Regions from separate parts of the Pseudodesulfovibrio portus genome, predicted to be linked through region 2. Evidence: predicted binding sites of a transcription regulator. Region 2 holds the regulator's gene; each other region holds the start of a gene.
What was found. Region 2 encodes sigma-54, which starts transcription at its own class of promoters, with help from an activator protein. Its sites were predicted from a motif close to CTGGCACGGNNNNTGCTT; they were not measured.
Positions count from the first base shown of each region.

Region 1: OO730_RS08960 (ammonium transporter) is a predicted target of sigma-54. The motif match lies at 1,922-1,939, and genes of this name have one in related genera.
Region 3: OO730_RS07900 (flagellar hook protein FlgE) is a predicted target of sigma-54. The motif match lies at 1,865-1,882, and genes of this name have one in related genera.
Region 4: OO730_RS06780 (Spy/CpxP family protein refolding chaperone) is a predicted target of sigma-54. The motif match lies at 2,137-2,154, and genes of this name have one in related genera.

Region 1 covers NZ_AP026708.1:1,854,591-1,858,608, reverse strand. Annotated here, with positions in the region: gene OO730_RS08965 (P-II family nitrogen regulator) at 203-541, opposite strand; gene OO730_RS08960 (ammonium transporter) at 551-1,771, opposite strand; gene OO730_RS08955 (hypothetical protein) at 2,177-2,350, opposite strand; gene OO730_RS08950 (TPM domain-containing protein) at 2,432-3,064, opposite strand; gene OO730_RS08945 (TPM domain-containing protein) at 3,080-3,880, opposite strand; gene OO730_RS08940 (LemA family protein) at 3,893-4,018, opposite strand, start outside.
Region 2 covers NZ_AP026708.1:304,095-308,112, forward strand. Annotated here, with positions in the region: gene hpf (ribosome hibernation-promoting factor, HPF/YfiA family) at 1-462, opposite strand, end outside; gene rpoN (RNA polymerase factor sigma-54) at 499-1,908, opposite strand; gene lptB (LPS export ABC transporter ATP-binding protein) at 2,149-2,877, opposite strand; gene OO730_RS01555 (LptA/OstA family protein) at 2,878-3,756, opposite strand; gene lptC (LPS export ABC transporter periplasmic protein LptC) at 3,777-4,018, opposite strand, start outside.
Region 3 covers NZ_AP026708.1:1,625,762-1,629,779, forward strand. Annotated here, with positions in the region: gene OO730_RS07885 (MBL fold metallo-hydrolase) at 1-606, shown strand, start outside; gene OO730_RS07890 (Hpt domain-containing protein) at 665-1,054, shown strand; gene OO730_RS07895 (OmpH family outer membrane protein) at 1,123-1,680, opposite strand; gene OO730_RS07900 (flagellar hook protein FlgE) at 1,975-3,597, shown strand; gene OO730_RS07905 (tetratricopeptide repeat protein) at 3,733-4,018, shown strand, end outside.
Region 4 covers NZ_AP026708.1:1,396,794-1,400,811, reverse strand. Annotated here, with positions in the region: gene OO730_RS06790 (phenylacetate--CoA ligase family protein) at 1-155, shown strand, start outside; gene OO730_RS06785 (IscA/HesB family protein) at 775-1,113, opposite strand; gene OO730_RS06780 (Spy/CpxP family protein refolding chaperone) at 1,351-1,941, opposite strand; gene OO730_RS06775 (IscA/HesB family protein) at 2,325-2,672, opposite strand; gene pyrR (bifunctional pyr operon transcriptional regulator/uracil phosphoribosyltransferase PyrR) at 2,841-3,383, shown strand; gene thrB (homoserine kinase) at 3,387-3,923, shown strand; gene OO730_RS06760 (hypothetical protein) at 3,920-4,018, shown strand, end outside.

The DNA.
Region 1 (4,018 bases), 1.6 Mb from region 2:
CGTGACCAGGGAATTTTTTCAAAAGGTTCCCTGGACCCTCCCAAACTTTTTGTGTCGTCTGTCGGCGGTAGAGACTTTGCCCACTGACCGCGCGGATGCGCATAGAAAAAGTTTAGGAAGGGAGAGGGGATGATGGTTCGGGGGAAGGGGAGAGGGACAACCCTTTGCAAAGGGTTTCCCTCTCCCCTTCCCCCGGAGGCCCTTAAATCGCCTCAATACCGGATTCGCCGGTGCGGATGCGGACGATGTCGTCGATGGGCGAGATGAATATCTTGCCGTCCCCGACTTCGCCGGTCCGGGCGGCCTGGGTGATGGTCTGGACAATATCGGGGACGATTTCGTCGCCCACGACGAGTTCTATCTTGATCTTGGGCACGAAATCGATCTGGTATTCGGCGCCCCGGTAGACTTCCTTGTGTCCGCCCTGGCGTCCGAACCCTTTGACCTCGCTGACGGTCATGCCCTTGATGCCGAGGCGGGTCAGCGCTTCCTTGATGCTGTCGAGCTTGTAGTTTCGGGTGATGACTTCGATTTTTTTCATGGCTGCTCCTTAGGCCTGGTATGCGGATTCGGAATGTTCCGAGGTGTCCATGCCGATTTCCTCTTCGTTGGCGGCCATGCGCAGGGGGGAAACGGCGTTGATCGCCTTGAGGATGATGAAGGACACGACAAGGGTGTAGCCGCCGACGATGGCGATGCCGGTGAGCTGGGTGAAGAGGAACCCGGCGTTGCCGAACAGCAGGCCGTCCGCCCCGCCGGGGTTGACGGAGGAGGAGGCGAACAGCCCCAGGGCGATGGTGCCGACCAGTCCGCCCACGCCGTGGATGCCGACCACGTCCAGGGAGTCGTCGTAGCCGAACCGGTTTTTGGCCATGACCGCCAGGTAGCAGCACAAACCGCCCATGAAGCCGATGACCACGGCGGAATTGGGGCCCACGAATCCGGCGGCGGGCGTGATGGTGGCCAGCCCGGCGATGGCCCCGGAGGCCGCGCCCAGGGTGGTGGGTTTGCCCGCGTGATACCATTCGACCACGGTCCAGGTGAGCATGCCGGTCATGCCCGCGATATGGGTGGCCACGAACGCGGTGGCCGCAATTTCGTCCGCAGCCAGGGCGCTTCCGCCGTTGAAGCCGAACCAGCCGAACCAGAGCAGGCCCGTGCCGATGAGCGTCATGGGCAGGTTGTGGGGGATGAACTGGCGCTTGGGGAACCCCTTGCGCGGGCCGATGAAGACGCAGGCCACCAGCGCGGCCACGCCGCAGGTCAGGTGGACCACCAGGCCGCCCGCGAAATCGAGGACGCCCATGGCCCAGAGGAACCCGCCGCCCCAGATCCAGTGGCAGACCGGGTTGTAGACGAACACGGCCCAGAGCACGGAAAAGGCGCAGAACGGGGCGAAGCGCACCCGCTCGGCGAAAGCGCCGGTAATCAGCGCGGGCGTGATGACCGCGAACATGCACTGATAGATCATGAACACGATGTGCGGCACGGTGGTGGCATAGGTCTCGCTGGGCGCTGCGGTCACCCCGCTCAGGGCGAAATAGGACATGTCGCCGATGAACCCGGCCACGTCCGGGCCGAAGCTCATGGAGTAGCCGAGGTATATCCACTCGAGGCTGATGAGTGAAATCATGATGATGGACTGCATGATGGTGCCGAGCACGTTCTTGCTCCGGACCATGCCCCCGTAAAACAGGGCCAGCCCCGGCGTCATCAGCAGAACCAGGGCCGCACAAACGAGAATGAAGGCGGTATCGCCGCTCTGGATCATTCCAACCCTCCCAATGATTTCCGGCCAATTCCTCAGGTTGCACTCAAGGAAGACCGCCCGGCGCGGCCTGCCTCGCTCATCCTCCTCAAGTTCCCGGCCCAAGGAGAATGACAATTTTGGTATAAATTGACCAGTTAAGGTGGGTAGTTAAAGCAATAAGAATGCCAATGGACAAGGGCGCATCATGATTGTGTTTTGCCAAGCCGTCGTCAATGGAAACTGACTTGTTTGCACATAAACGTTCGCAACTGGGGAAAGTATCATGACAATATTGTCATGAAGAAGAAAATCGGCGGTGGATGGAGGGAGTAATTATGACAAAGCGGAATCGCGGGACAAGATGCACAACGATTTGAGTATGTTTTACTGGTCAAATAATGGAGGTTTGGAGCCCCCTGCGGTGCATCAGGCGTGTGTTTCCGTGAAGGGGGCGTGATCGGAAGGTTCGTTGTCAAGCGTGGACAGCATGTCGCAGAGGAGTCTTGCGTTGGGGGACGGGCGATCGTCCAGCGCCCTCAGGATGGTGAGCCCGAGGAGCAGGATGAACAGTGATGCAGCGGCGAGTCCGATGGAAAACATGGTCTGGCCTCCTGTACGGAGAAGACCAGACCCGTGTTACGATTGTATTGAGGGTCTGTGACCCTTGTGTAAAATCAGCGATTATCCGTCGATGATCAGGTTGGGCAGTTCGTCGGTGTCGTCCGCCTTGACGGGGAATTTTTCGGCCACCAGTTCACCGCACCGGGTCACGCCCCGGCAGAGCGCCTCGCCGGGCTTGCCCGCCCTGATGCCCTCGGTGACCATGGTCACCACTTCCTGCCAAACCTGCGGGTCCACCTTGTCGTTGATGCCCTTGTCGGCCAGCACCTGCACCTGGTGTTCATAGGCCGAGACATAGATGAGGATGCCGGTCAGGTCGCGGGTGCGGTGCAGCCCGTGGCGATAGAAGGCGGTGAAGGCCGCTTCTTCGACCTCTTCGCGCATCTGGCGTTTGGAGATGAAGGGCTTCTTGAGTGCCGGGAAAGCCTCCAGCAGCCGGGACAGGATGAGGAACGCGGCCAAAAACACTGCCAGGAAGAACCACAGGTCCTCCTGACCGAAGGCCAGGGCCGCGCCGATGCCGACCAGCCCGCCGCCGATGAGCCCGCCGATCAGGGAGGCACGGGGGTATTCGTAGCTGGCGTCCGCAACCATGGGGACGATTTCGCCCGAGGTTTGTGTCTCCACTTCCTGGACGCATCGGATGAGCGTGTCCTGCTCGTCCTGGGTAAGGAAAGTCTGTGCTGTGTTCATGGTCATCTCCTTGGCCTACCAGCCACCGCTTGCGCCGCCGCCACCGAATCCGCCACCGCCGAAACCACCGAATCCACCACCACCGCCGCCGAATCCGCCGCCGCCACCATGTCTGCCTGACAGCATGGACAGCAGGAACAGGGTGGAAGCCGCGTCACCCATGCCGGAGCGGCGATAGACTTTGCCGGTCTTGGGGTCGCGCACGACCTGGTCGCGCATCTTGGCCCGTCCGAACCGTTCGGTCATGAAGATGATACCGAACATGATCAAGACGATGAAGGGGATCGCGCCCCCGCGACTGCGTTTCCGGGATGTCTGGGGCGGTGCCTCGAACTCGCCGCGCACGGCTTTGGTAATGGCCGCCGCGCCCGCCAGGAAGCCTTTGTCGAAATCCCCGGCCTTGAACTGGGGCGAGATGATCCGGTCGATGATCTGTCCGGCCAGGACGTCGGTGAGCACGCCCTCAAGGCCGTAGCCGACCTCGATGCGGAGTTTGCGGTCGTTTTTGGAGACCAGCAGGATGACGCCGTTGTCGGCCTTTTCCTGGCCCACCTTCCAGGCCTCGGCCACCCGGATGGAGAACTCCTCCAGGGAGTCGCCCTCCAGGGAGGGGATGGTCAGGACCGCCACCTGGGTGGAGTCGGTCTTTTCCAGTTCTGCCAGTTCGGTCTCGAGCTGGCGTTCAACGGCAGGGGAGATCATGTCCGCGTAGTCGCTGACCCGGCCCTTGAATGCGGGAACATCCAGGGCCGGGGCTGCGGTGGAGAGCATGAGAATCAGGGCCGCGCTCAAGAGCGCGATGAGGGGGTTGCGCACGTCGGGCTCCCGCTAGGATTCGTTGCCGAAGTTGACTGCGGGCGCGGTCTTGGCACCGGGGTCGGCCTCGAAGAATTCCTTGCGCTCCAGGTGCAGCAGCACGGAGTTGGTCACGGAGTTGGGGAAGCTGCGGATGGA
Region 2 (4,018 bases):
GCGGAAGACAAGGAACTCGTTTTCGAGCGCATCAAGTTGCATGGCGGCTTCGTCTATGGACATGGGCTTGGGCACATATTCGTCCGTGCCCACTATCTTGGGGGCTTCCCCGGGAGTCTTGTCCTCGTAGGTGAGGACGTTCATCATCACCTTGTTGCCCCGCGCCTTCTTGACCCGGCTCTTCTGCTTTTCACGCATTTTCCTGAGTTGGGCTTCGAGCTTGTCCAGCACCATGTCGATGGTGGAGTACATGTCCTCGGAGTCCTCGTACGCAGATATATGTATGCCTTCGGAATTGAGAATCACGTCGGCCTTGTGACGATATTTGTCGACCAGCAGATTGACCTGAAGATCGGATTCCGCATCGGAAACGTATTTTGCCACTTTTTCAAATCGCTTGTTCGCGTAGCCCTTGAGATGATCGGACGGCTCGAAGTTCTTGAAAGTGAAGCTGATGTTCATACGCTGCCTCCTTGGTAGAAGTCCGGCAAACAGTGGTTAGAAATACTGCTTGCGTTTGGAAGACGAAGGGATGCCCATGGCCGAGCGATACTTGGCGACCGTGCGCCGGGCGATGTTCACCTCGAGCTTGTCCTTGAGGATTTCACCGATCCGTTCATCACTCAGCGGCTTCTTCGTATCTTCACCTGCTATCATCTGCTTGATGAGCGCCTTGACGCTCTCCGAACCCACCTGGGAACCGTCATCAAGATCCAAGGCCGAATTGAAGAAGAACTTCAGTTCGTAGATCCCGTGCGGCGTCGAGACGTACTTGTTGGTAGTGATACGACTGACGGTGGATTCATGCATCTCGATATCCTCGGCCACCTCCTTGAGAATCAATGGTTTGAGCTTTGTCACGCCATCGATGAAGAATTCCCGCTGAAAGCGGACAATGCTCTCAACTACTTTATACAGCGTCCTCTGCCTCTGGTACAGGCTTTTCATGAGCCATGCAGCAGAACGCATCTTTTCCTGGAAATATTCCTTTTCCTTGTCGGCGGCCCCTTTCATGGAATCCATGTAAAAGGTGTTCATCTGCAACCGGGGCAGGCCATCCTCATTCAGGATGATGACGAAATCCTCTCCGTATCGGTAAACATACACGTCCGGGCTGACGTAATGAGGCTCGTTGCTGGAAAAATTGGTGCCCGGCATGGGGTCCAGCGTCTGCAGGAGGTCAAGGTACTCCTTGAGCTCGTCCATGGACAACTTGAACTTGCGGGCCAGGGGCTTGTAGCGGTTCTTCTCCAGGTCCTCCAGATGGTCCTTGACCAGGGAGACCAGGATCGGATCATCGAGGCCGAGAACTTCCATCTGGACGAGAAGACACTCCTGTGGAGTACGGGCGCCGACCCCGACCGGGTCCAGGCGCTGGATACGCATCAGCAAGTCCTCGACTTCCTCTGCGGAAGCCTGGACCATCAGCCGTATCTCGTCCACCGACGCCTGAAGATAGCCGTTGGTGTCGAGATTGCCCAGGATGATCTCGCTGATGGCGATCTCCTGGTCGGTAAAATTGGATAGCCGCATCTGCCAATTCAGGTGGCCTTCAAGGGAGGGCTTGGACGCCAGGCGGGCTTCGAAGGAGAGGCCGTCCTCCGGGACTTCGGCATCACGGGCCGTGGCCTGCTTGGACGTGCTGGAAAATTCGCCCAGATAGTTCTCCCAGTCCGCATTGCGCACCAGTTCTTCTTCAGCCTGGGATTCGGTCAGCTTCTCCGAGGAATCGTGCACTTCGGCTTCGGTTTCCAACTCATCGAGAAACGGGTTCTCCATGAGTTCCTGCTGCACGGTTTCAAGCAGCTCCAAACGAGACAACTGCAGCAGCTTGATAGCCTGCTGCAACTGCGGCGTCATGACCAGTTGCTGGGAAAGTTTGAGTTGTTGCCTGAGTTCCAAACCCATATTTACATCTCTGAACCTGCTATAATCGAATTACGTCTGGAAATATTCCATGCGATTTTTTTTCATTCAATACATCATTTCTACACATTCAGTATGGCACATTCGAGAAAGGGAAGCAACAAGATTGTTATAACACTCTGTTACTATTGGCAATAAAATGGACATTAATCACTATGAAAAAAGTGTACCAACCTTTGGGTAAGGTGTAAATCGGGAATCGGCAAAAATGTAGGATGCGGGCTACAGGCTGAAGTCTTCGCCCAGGTAGATTTGGCGGGCCTGACTATTCTGGACGATCTCGTCCGGCGCTCCTTCAAGGATGACAGTGCCCTCGTAGACGAGATAGGCGCGATCGCAGATATTCAAAGTTTCCCGAACGTTATGATCGGATATGAGAATACCTATGCCCATGGACTTGAGCACGGAGATGATTTCCTGGATGTCGATGACCGCGATCGGGTCGATGCCCGCAAAGGGCTCGTCAAGGAGGATGAACTGCGGGTCCATGATCAGGGCCCGGGCAATTTCGAGCCTGCGCCGCTCGCCGCCGGACAGGAACATGGCCGCCTGGTCCGCAAGCTTGGTGATGGTGAACATCTCCATCAGTTCGTCCGCCCTGGCCATCTGCTCACGAGGCGTCATGGTCGTCTGCTCCAGTATGATCTGGAGATTCTGGCGCACGGTCAGCTTTTTGAAGATGGAACTTTCCTGAGGCAGGTAGCTGACTCCCATGCGGGCCCGCTCGTGCAGGGGCTTGTCGGTCATGGGCTCGCCGTTCAGGGAGACAAGCCCGGTATTGGGCGTGACGATGCCCACCAGCATGTAAAACGTGGTGGTCTTGCCCGCACCGTTGGGGCCAAGCAGGCCGACAACTTCCTTGGGATTCAATTCAAGGTTGATGCCGTGCACGACCTCTTTCTGGCCGTATCGCTTGGAGAGGTTCGCCGCCCTCAGTCCGGCTGTCGTCATCTACTGCACCTTCAAGTTTTCAGGCGTCATGAAGATGGCCTTGACGCGATCCTTGCCGCCTTCGACCTCGGACCGGTTTTCCCTGATATGGAAATTGATGACTTCGCCGGTCAGGCTGTTGGGACCGTCCTGAAGAAGCGGCTTGTCCTCCATCCGGAGCAGCTGACGATCAACGAAATAGGTCAGCTTGCCGCAGGTGCCCTCGGTGGACTCCTTCTTTGCCTTGACGTTGCCCTCGGCCACGATCCGTTCAACGGAGTCGGCGGAAAACTTCTTGTCGGTCTTGGAAGCCAGATAGGCGGACAACCGGTCGGCCCACAGGGTCAGCTGGCCGTGTTCGGCCACCACGTTGCCCACAAAAGACACGACCTTGCCCGACTCGTCATAGGTCATGCGATCGGAAGTGATCTTGACCGGCATCCGACTCGGGTCCACCCCCACCCTGATGGGATCGATGGAGGGTTCCTCCACCACAGGAGCCTTGATCTCTCCCGGGCCGCTCTGGGCGGGCGCAGCGGATTTGGTGGAGACCACGGGAGCATCGGGCTCGGCCTTTGGGGCGGGAGCCGGAGCGCCCTTCTTCCTCGGAATGACTTTGAGATACTTGGCGTTGGCAAACCCGACCGCGCGGGAAAGCTCCCGTTTGGATTCGTTCAGGTTGAATATTGCCACCCATCCGTCATCGGTCATGAAGTCGGTCTTAACCCGCTGCCCCTTGGCCAGGGTGAGTACATGCTCACTCGCTCTGTCGGGCTTTTCGCGAACGTTGAGATTGAGGGTGGCTTGGCGGATTTCTCCCCACTCTTCGGCGGCGGCCAGTGAAGGCAGAAGCAACGCAGCCACGGCAAGCAGGATCGTCAAAGCACGTAGGTTCAACATCAAAACTACACTCCTCATCGTCATTGCAGAGGGTTATCCTCAAGGCCTTGCGGGGCCAGGAGCGCCTCCACGCCGCCCGCCGCAATCAGCTGGCGGGTGACGAGATCGATCTCCATGGCCTTGGCCGTTATGGTCATGTCCGGACGGCGCACGGCAACGCCGCCCTTGAGATACACTTTATCAATCGCGCCGACATAATCAAGAAATTGCGCATCCAGGGCCAGGTCGCCGAGACGACCGCTCACCCCGTCGTACAGGGTCA
Region 3 (4,018 bases), 1.3 Mb from region 2:
GCAGGCGACGCCGACGCACGTGTCGTCAAAGGGCTGACCCTGGCGGCCATGACCGCCGTCCTGACGACAGGCACCCCCCGCGTCCGGTACTTCCGACGCTCCCACGGGCCGCAATACCACCTCATCCCCCGGCACCCCGTCATGTGCCTCAACGGCACGGAGACGGACCTCCGGGAGCCTGCTCCGCCCGCCGATCCGGAACACCTGTACCGGGAGGCCGGGAAACTGTTCGGCAACGGACGGGGGCTGGTCTTCCAGCATGGCGACGGCCGATGCGGCACGTTGTTTTGCAGCAACTCGCGGCTCCTGTTCGCAGGGACCGAAAACGGCATCCCCCTCAGGCGGCCCACCGTGATCACGGCCCCGGGACAGGGAGCGGTCTCCCTGGAAGAGGCATACGCCCGCATCCGTTCCGACGCCCCGGAAAAAGACTTCTGGGTGCGGGCCCATTACTCCCACGCCCGGAAGGTGTCCGAGGCGTACAAGCAGCTCCCGAACCGATTCTGCCTGAGCAATCCCGCCTTCCGCTCCATGCAGGAGGTTGTTCTCGAATTCGACGGGGACCGCTGGCACAGGCGCGCCGGCAAATTCTGCACCTGCAAATGACCCGGGGATCGGTCCGGTTGCGGCTCCGGCGCACGGAAATTCCTTCCCATAAGACAGCGTGAATGATAAACAGGACTCCACTTTCGACAAGGGAGCCAAGAGCATGACCGATGTCCTTTTCAACCAAACGCAATTCCTGGCCAGCCTGGCTGACGACGAGGAACTCGCACAGGAACTGCTGGTCGCCTTTTTCCAGGACAGCCCGCAGAGGACGTCCGAACTGCGGGAGGCCATCGATTCGGGAGATGCCCTGACAGCCTCCAAGCTGGCCCACTCCCTCAAGGGCATGTGCGGCGTGGTCCGGGCCGAACGGCTGTCGGAACTGGCCCTGAACATGGAGCGCCTGTCCAGGGACGGCGAAATGGACCAGGTCAAAACGAATTTCGACCTGTTCGTTGCGGCCCACCGGGAGACCACGGACCAGATGAATGCCTACATGAACCACTGACCGAATCCACGACAACAAAAAAAGGGCACCCGCGCGCGGGTGCCCTTTTTTTGTTTCTTTCGGTCCGGCTATTCGGCGGGCTTGGCCGCTTCGGGCGCGGCTTCAGACGCGGCTTCGGGGGCGGCCTCTTCCTTTTCGGGCGCTGCCGCTGCGGCGGGCGGAGTAAAATCCAGGACCACGCCGTCCATGGCCGCCACGATGTCGGCGGTGATGTCGACGGCGTCGCTGGCGGAAATCACGGCCTGCTTGCTCAGGATGAGGGTCAGTCCGTTTTCGGCGCGGTATTTCTCCAGCACTTCGTTGAACTTCGCGTCGACCAAGGCCACGATGCGCTGCTGCTCGCCGTTCATGGTGTTCTGCAATTTGCCCATGGCCAGCTTGTAGGCGGCCACGGTTTCCTCAGTCTGATTCTCCTGCATGGCCTTGTAGGCGGCCTCGGCCTCGGCCTGCATGGGCGCTCCAAGCTGCTGCAGGTAGGCCATGGCGTCCTTGGCCACCTTGTTGTCCTTGAAGGCTGCGGCTTCGTCCACAATGCAGATCTTGACCGAGGGTTCCTGCCGGTCGCAACCGGCCATGAGCATGAGGGCAAGGGCCGCTGCGGCGAGCAGAATAAAGGTCTTCTTCATCAATGATATCTCCATGTTTTTTCGATTGCTGTCACTTTCGACGAAAGTCCGGCCAGCCTACGCCGTGAGGGAAAAGCTGGCAAGGGAAAGATCGGAAACCCCGACCACGCCTCCACCGGAGACGCCGGAAGGATATTCCTGCCCGGTGCCGGACCTTATATATTGAAATACAATACGATTCAAAATGGCACATCCCTTGCTCACACCACGGGTGAGAAGGAATCGGGAATTTCTTTCCGGGAACGGGTCGTTCCGGGATTCCCGCCACATCCGGCCAGCCGGATTGGAGGAAGTATGAGTTTCAGCAGTTTGTATGTTGGAGCCACTGGCGTGGTCGCGCACAACGCGAGCATGCAGGTGGTGGGCAACAACCTGGCAAACGTCAGCACCACGGGCTACAAGAAGGCCGACACCCAGTTCGGGTCGCTCATGAGCCAGCAACTGGGCACCGGGGGCTCCATCTATGAGACGGGTGCCTTCGCCTTCAGCCAGATCGGCAAAGGCGTGGCCGTCTCGGAAATCCGCACCATCTTCACGGAGGGCGGGCTGGAGACGACCACCACGGCCACGGACCTGGCCATCGAGGGAAACGGCTATTTCGGGGTCAACAACCCGTATGACGGCAACACGACGAACGGCGCGGAGTACTACACCCGCGCCGGCGCGTTCCGTTTCAACAACGAAGCCTACCTCGTGGACCCCCACGGATACCGGCTGCAGGGGTACGTCGTTGACCGCGAGACCGGGGAACTGGCCACCACCATCTCGGACGTCCAACTGCCGTACGAAGACGAAATCGTCGACGGCAACCTCGTCCGCACGGTGCAATCGGAGCCCCGGGCCACCACTTCCTTCGAAATGGTCACCAACCTCGACCACACGGCAGCCGACCTGTTCGGCAGCTACTCCACGCCCTTCATGGCCATGCTCGAGGCATACAACGCCAACCTGAGCAACGCGTCCACGCCCTTCGGGGACACCCTGCCCGAGTATTCATCGAGCATCACCTGCTACGACAACGAGGGCAACGGCCACGAAGTGACCGTCTATTTCGACCCCATAGCGGACTACACCCTGTCCAACGCCACCCCGGGGAACTCCTATTGGGAGTACCTCATCGCCATTCCCGCCGAATCCGACGGCTCGGCGGCCTACGGGACCTCCGGGGCCGGACTGGTCGGCGCGGGCGTCATGGTCTTCGACGGCCAGGGGCAGTTCGTGAACCAGGTCGCGTTCTCCCTGGACTCCACCACGGCCAGCAGCGCCACCAGCCCCGGCGCGTGGACAACGGCCTCCTTCGACGAGGACGGCCTGCCCCAATTCGCCGTCACCTTCGGCAGCAACGGCGGAGCCATCGGGACCGAGCATTTCATTTCCTACGACTTCGGCATCACCTCCGCCACCGGGACCTGGACCGGCGGGGTGAGCAATGCGAGCGGCCTCGGCAACAACGTGCAGAACCTGGCCTCCATCGGCGACCCGGTGCGGGACGCCCGCGTCACCACCAGCTACGACAACCCGTCCGCCACCCTGTACCACATCCAGGACGGCTACACCTCGGGCTACCTGCAATATGTCAGCGTGGACCGAGAAGGGTTCCTGAACGGGCATTTCACCAACAACCAGACAGAACAACTCTTCCAGGTCGCGGTATACACCTTCAACAGCCAGTGGGGGCTCAGGCGAAGCGGCCACACCAACTTCGTGGCCACCGAGGCCTCGGGAGCGGCCATCGCCGGGACGGCCTCGACCAACGGTCGAGGCACCATCGCCCAGAACACGCTGGAGGAGAGCAACGTGGACATGGCCGAGGAATTCGCCAAGATGATCATCACCCAGCGCGGGTACCAGGCCAATACCAAGGTCATCACCACCTCGGACTCCCTGCTCAACACCCTGATTTCCACCAAACGATAAAACCGCTCACTTCCGCCGGGAACGGGCCGCACCCCATACGTTTCGGGGGCGGCCCTTTTCTTGTCAACCGCCCCGCCTCCTTGAATTCCCCCGGCAAACGGGATAGTGGAACCGCAGCAACCAAGGAGCCCTTCCATGACAGAGAATCCGACCCCGCGCACCCCGGCCGACATCATGGCCGCCGTCACCGAAGTGGAACGCCAGGCCCCCGGCGGGGCGGAGGCCCTGTACATGGCCGCCATGCTGGCGGACTCGCCGCTGCCCTACGACTTTGCCCTGGCCATGGACGGCACCCCGCACAACCCGGCCCTGATCAACCCGGCGGCCGCATTTTTCGCCACCACCGCCCTGTTCGAGCCGCTGGTGGAGCTCGACCTTGTCCGGACCGACGCCGACGCCCGGATTTTCACCCTGCCCCGGG
Region 4 (4,018 bases), 1.1 Mb from region 2:
TCGTGATCTGCGAGACCGCTGTCGCGCTGGATGAAGAATCCTTTGTCGCCGATTTTCAGGCGACCATGAAATTGAGACCAATCGTCGAAGCCGTTGCGCCGGGCACCCTGCCCGAGGGCGCTCCCCGGCTCGTCGACCAAAGGACGTTCGATTAACCCGGTGGTATTCCGGGGTTGCGGTCCTAATCGAATGGGGTGGCACAAGATGCCACCCCTTTTCGTTTTTGCTTGCGGCTTCGGATAGCGGGCCGTCTGCACATTTTCCGAGGGGGAATTTGATCCTCACGTAGAAGGCTACGCTGCGGTCAAATCCCCCCTCGGAAAATGCACATCCGACCCACTCTCCGAAGCCTGAAGATGACGAAGTGCGTCTTGGGGAGGAAGAGCCTCTTCTTACGGGACGGCTGTGGGGTGACCCGCTGTTGGGTGCCCTTGGCACCCAAATCGCTCGCGTTTATTTTTTTGGGTTCTTCGGACGCCGGGCTGGGGAACCTGAGTAATGTCGGTGTACTTCGCCCCACGCATAATCCGCAGCCTATCGCAATGAATTCAGCATTTCCCAGTTCCCGCCACCGACCGTCCCCCAGGACGGAGGAACGCGGCTAGGTTGCGAGAAGTGGTGAGCTGCAAGGCGCAAAAAAAGCCCAGGACCGCCGCGTATCTCAATACACAAGGGTCTGGGCTTTTTGCAGCACGCCTGAGGTGTAAGATCTTGTAACGCTCGCGTTGCTCGCGAACAATTCACTTAACGCAGCAGATCGCCGCTTATCGCAACCTAGCAGCCGCAGCCGCCGGAGCCGGCGGAACCACAGGAACCCGAGGAGGCGCAACCGCAGCCGCCGCCACCGATCTGGTTCTCGGAATTCACGACAAAGCCGTACTCGGACATGTCGATGGAGACCGCGCCGGAGGCGGTAGCCAGTTCCTCGTTGATAAGGAAGGTGAAGGCACCCTGTTCAACGGACTTGTCGCCGTCGCGCGGCTCGTCAAGGGCCAGGGACAGGCGGGGGCCTGCGCAGCCGCCGTCGGCCAGGTGCACCCGGATGGGCTGCACTTCCTTGTCTGCGAAATATTTGGTCAGCTCCTGCTGGGCGGATTCGGATACATTGATCATGACTATACTCCTAATAGTAGTTTTCGATCTACTAAACGTAATCAGGAAAATAGTCTTGTAAACCCCTTTTCTGCAAAAAAAGGTATTTCACCAAAACAGAAAACGCCCCATTTCGGAGCGTTTTCCATGAGTTTCGGACTGTTGGAATACAGAATCTTGATCTGCAAGACGCAGAAAGGTCGGGCCCATCCGCCACGGTAGGAGATGGCAGGGGGGGGGTGTTTCGCAGGCGAAGCCCTATTGCATCATGCCTGGTCCCGGCATGTTTCCATAGCCGCCGGGGCCGGGCTGACCGTCTCCGTAATACCGCTGGCCGCCGCCCATCATCATATTCATCATGCCGCCCATCATGCCTCCATGCATCATGTCCATCATGCCGCCGCCCATCATGCCGCCGTGCATCATGCCCATGCCGAAGTAGGACAACCCCTGCTCGCGCATGTCGGCGAGCATTTCCACTTGCAGCTCATAGGACTGGGCCAGGAGATCGCCGGCTTCCTTGGCAAAGGCCTTGGCCTGCTGCCGGTCGATTTTTTCCTGGGCCAGGGCACCGTTGAGTTGGGCCCGTTTGGCCCACAGCTTGTCCGCCAGCTTGATGAACTGCGGCTGGTATTTCTCCGTGATCTTCCTGAACGCCTCCTGCTGCCCCGGCGTGGCCTGGTAGCCTCTCCACATGCCGCCGTAGCCTTTGCCGCCGCCGGACCCCATGCCGCCATATCCCATGCCGCTGCCGGGACCGGGCATGCTTCCGGATTGAGCCATTGCAAGCCCTGCAACGCAAAGTGCGATGGCTGCGACCAACGCCAGAATGATTGCATTCCTTTTCATGGTACCTCCCATGTGCTGTTGTGAATGGCTTCAATCCTACCGCGCGGACTCTTCATTCATATTATAATCTGAACATCGGCACAGTGCCCGGCCACCCATTCTCCAGAACGGATGGAACCGGCTTGGGCGAGAAGCCGTCACCTGCAAGGCGCAAAAAAACAGGACCGCCGCGTATCCTAATACGCAAGGGTCTGTGGCCACCGACCGCGCCAAACACATGAACCTCTTCTCCCCGCCACCGATCATCCCCCAGGACGGAGGGACGCAGCTAGGGCGAGAAGTCGTCAGCTGCAAGGCGCAAAAAAAGACCAGGACCGCCGCGTATCTCAATACGCAAGGGTCTGGCCTTTTTGCAGCAACGCCGCAGATGGCGGCTTATCGCCCTAGCAGCCGCAGCCGCCGGATCCGGCGGAACCGCAGGAACCCGCAGAGGAGCAGTCGCAGCTGCCGCCGCTGCTGCCGCCAACGGGATTCTCGGAGTCGACCACGAACCCGTAGTAGGTCATGTCGATCTTGATATTGCCGGTCTGGGCTTCGAGTTCCTTGTCTACGACGAAGGTGAAACCGGAAGCTTCGTAAGTGACGTCTTTATCGTTAGGCTCATCCAGAGCCAGGGTCAGGCGAGGGCCTGCTCAGCCACCGGCCGCGAGGTACACGCGGATGGGGGACGCTTCTTTATCGGAAAAATAGCCTTCCAGCTGTTTCTGGGCGGCTTCGGTTACTTCAAACATATAATTCCTCCTAATTGTGGTCGGGAAAAGAAGAGGTAAGATCAATACTATCCTTTGTCAAATCCAAAAGCAGTGATTCCTACTTGCGCAAGTTGACCACCCCCCGTAGATGGGCTAATTTCCTCCATTCCTCGGACCGTGAAAAAACAGCCATGAGAGGCCCATGCCATGAAAGAATGCGGCACTATACTGACCGGAAAGGAGATGAGCCGGACGCTCGAGCGTCTGGCCTTTGAAGTCTACGAACGCCGGGGCGACGACGAGTCCATTGCCATCCTCGGCATCCAGCGCCGCGGGGCGGACCTGGCCGAACGGCTCAAGAAGCTCCTTGACGAGCGGCTGGGCACCAAGGTGCCGCTGGGCAAGCTGGACATCAACCTGTACCGCGACGACTGGACCACCAACCTGGAGTTGGCTCCGGTCATCAACTGTTCGGAGATCGGGTTCGAGGTCGAGGGCCGCTCCATCGTGCTGGTGGACGACGTGCTCTACTCGGGCCGGACCATCCGCGCCGCCCTGGAGGCGATCCTGGATTACGGTCGCCCCAAGCGGGTGGAACTGCTCGTGCTCGTGGATCGGGGCCATCGGGAGCTGCCCATCCAGGCCGACTACGTGGGCAAGAGGATCGACACTCTGGGCGACGAGCATATCAACGTGCTGGTCGCCGAGCGCGACGACGAGGACAAGGTCTGCCTCGTGCGGGGCGAATAGCGCATGGCTTTCGTGCCCATCAAGCGCGACGAGGTTCAGTATCCGTGCATCACCCTGGTGGGCATGGCCGGGGCCGGCAAGTCCACCCTGGGCGAACTGCTGGCCGAGCGGCTCGGCTGGGGGCGGCTCGACACGGACCGGTACATGGAGTCCTACTACGGCATCCCGCTGCAGGCGATCATGGACACCTACGGCCTGGACGACTTCCTGCGCATCGAGGAGGAGCTGGTCGCCAGGCTGAATCTGACCCGGACCATCATCTCCACGGGCGGGTCGGTCATCTACGGCGAAAGGGCCGTGACAAGGCTCAAGGAACTCGGCCCGGTGGTCATGCTCGACATCGGGGAGGACACTTTCATCAAGCGCGTGGGCGACGCCGAAAACCGGGGGCTGGCCATCGGACCGGGCAAGACCATGCGCGATCTTTACAACGAGCGCCAGCCGCTGTACCGTGCCGCCGCCGACATCACGGTATCCACGGACATGTCCACGCCCGGGGAATGCGTGGAGGCCATACTCCAACAAGTCGATTTTTCATGAACAAACTGACCCCCAAGGCCGCCTTCCGCAAGCTGGCAGGCATATACGACAAGATGGTCACCCGTTACGACGAGGTGGCCGGTCCCATCAACATG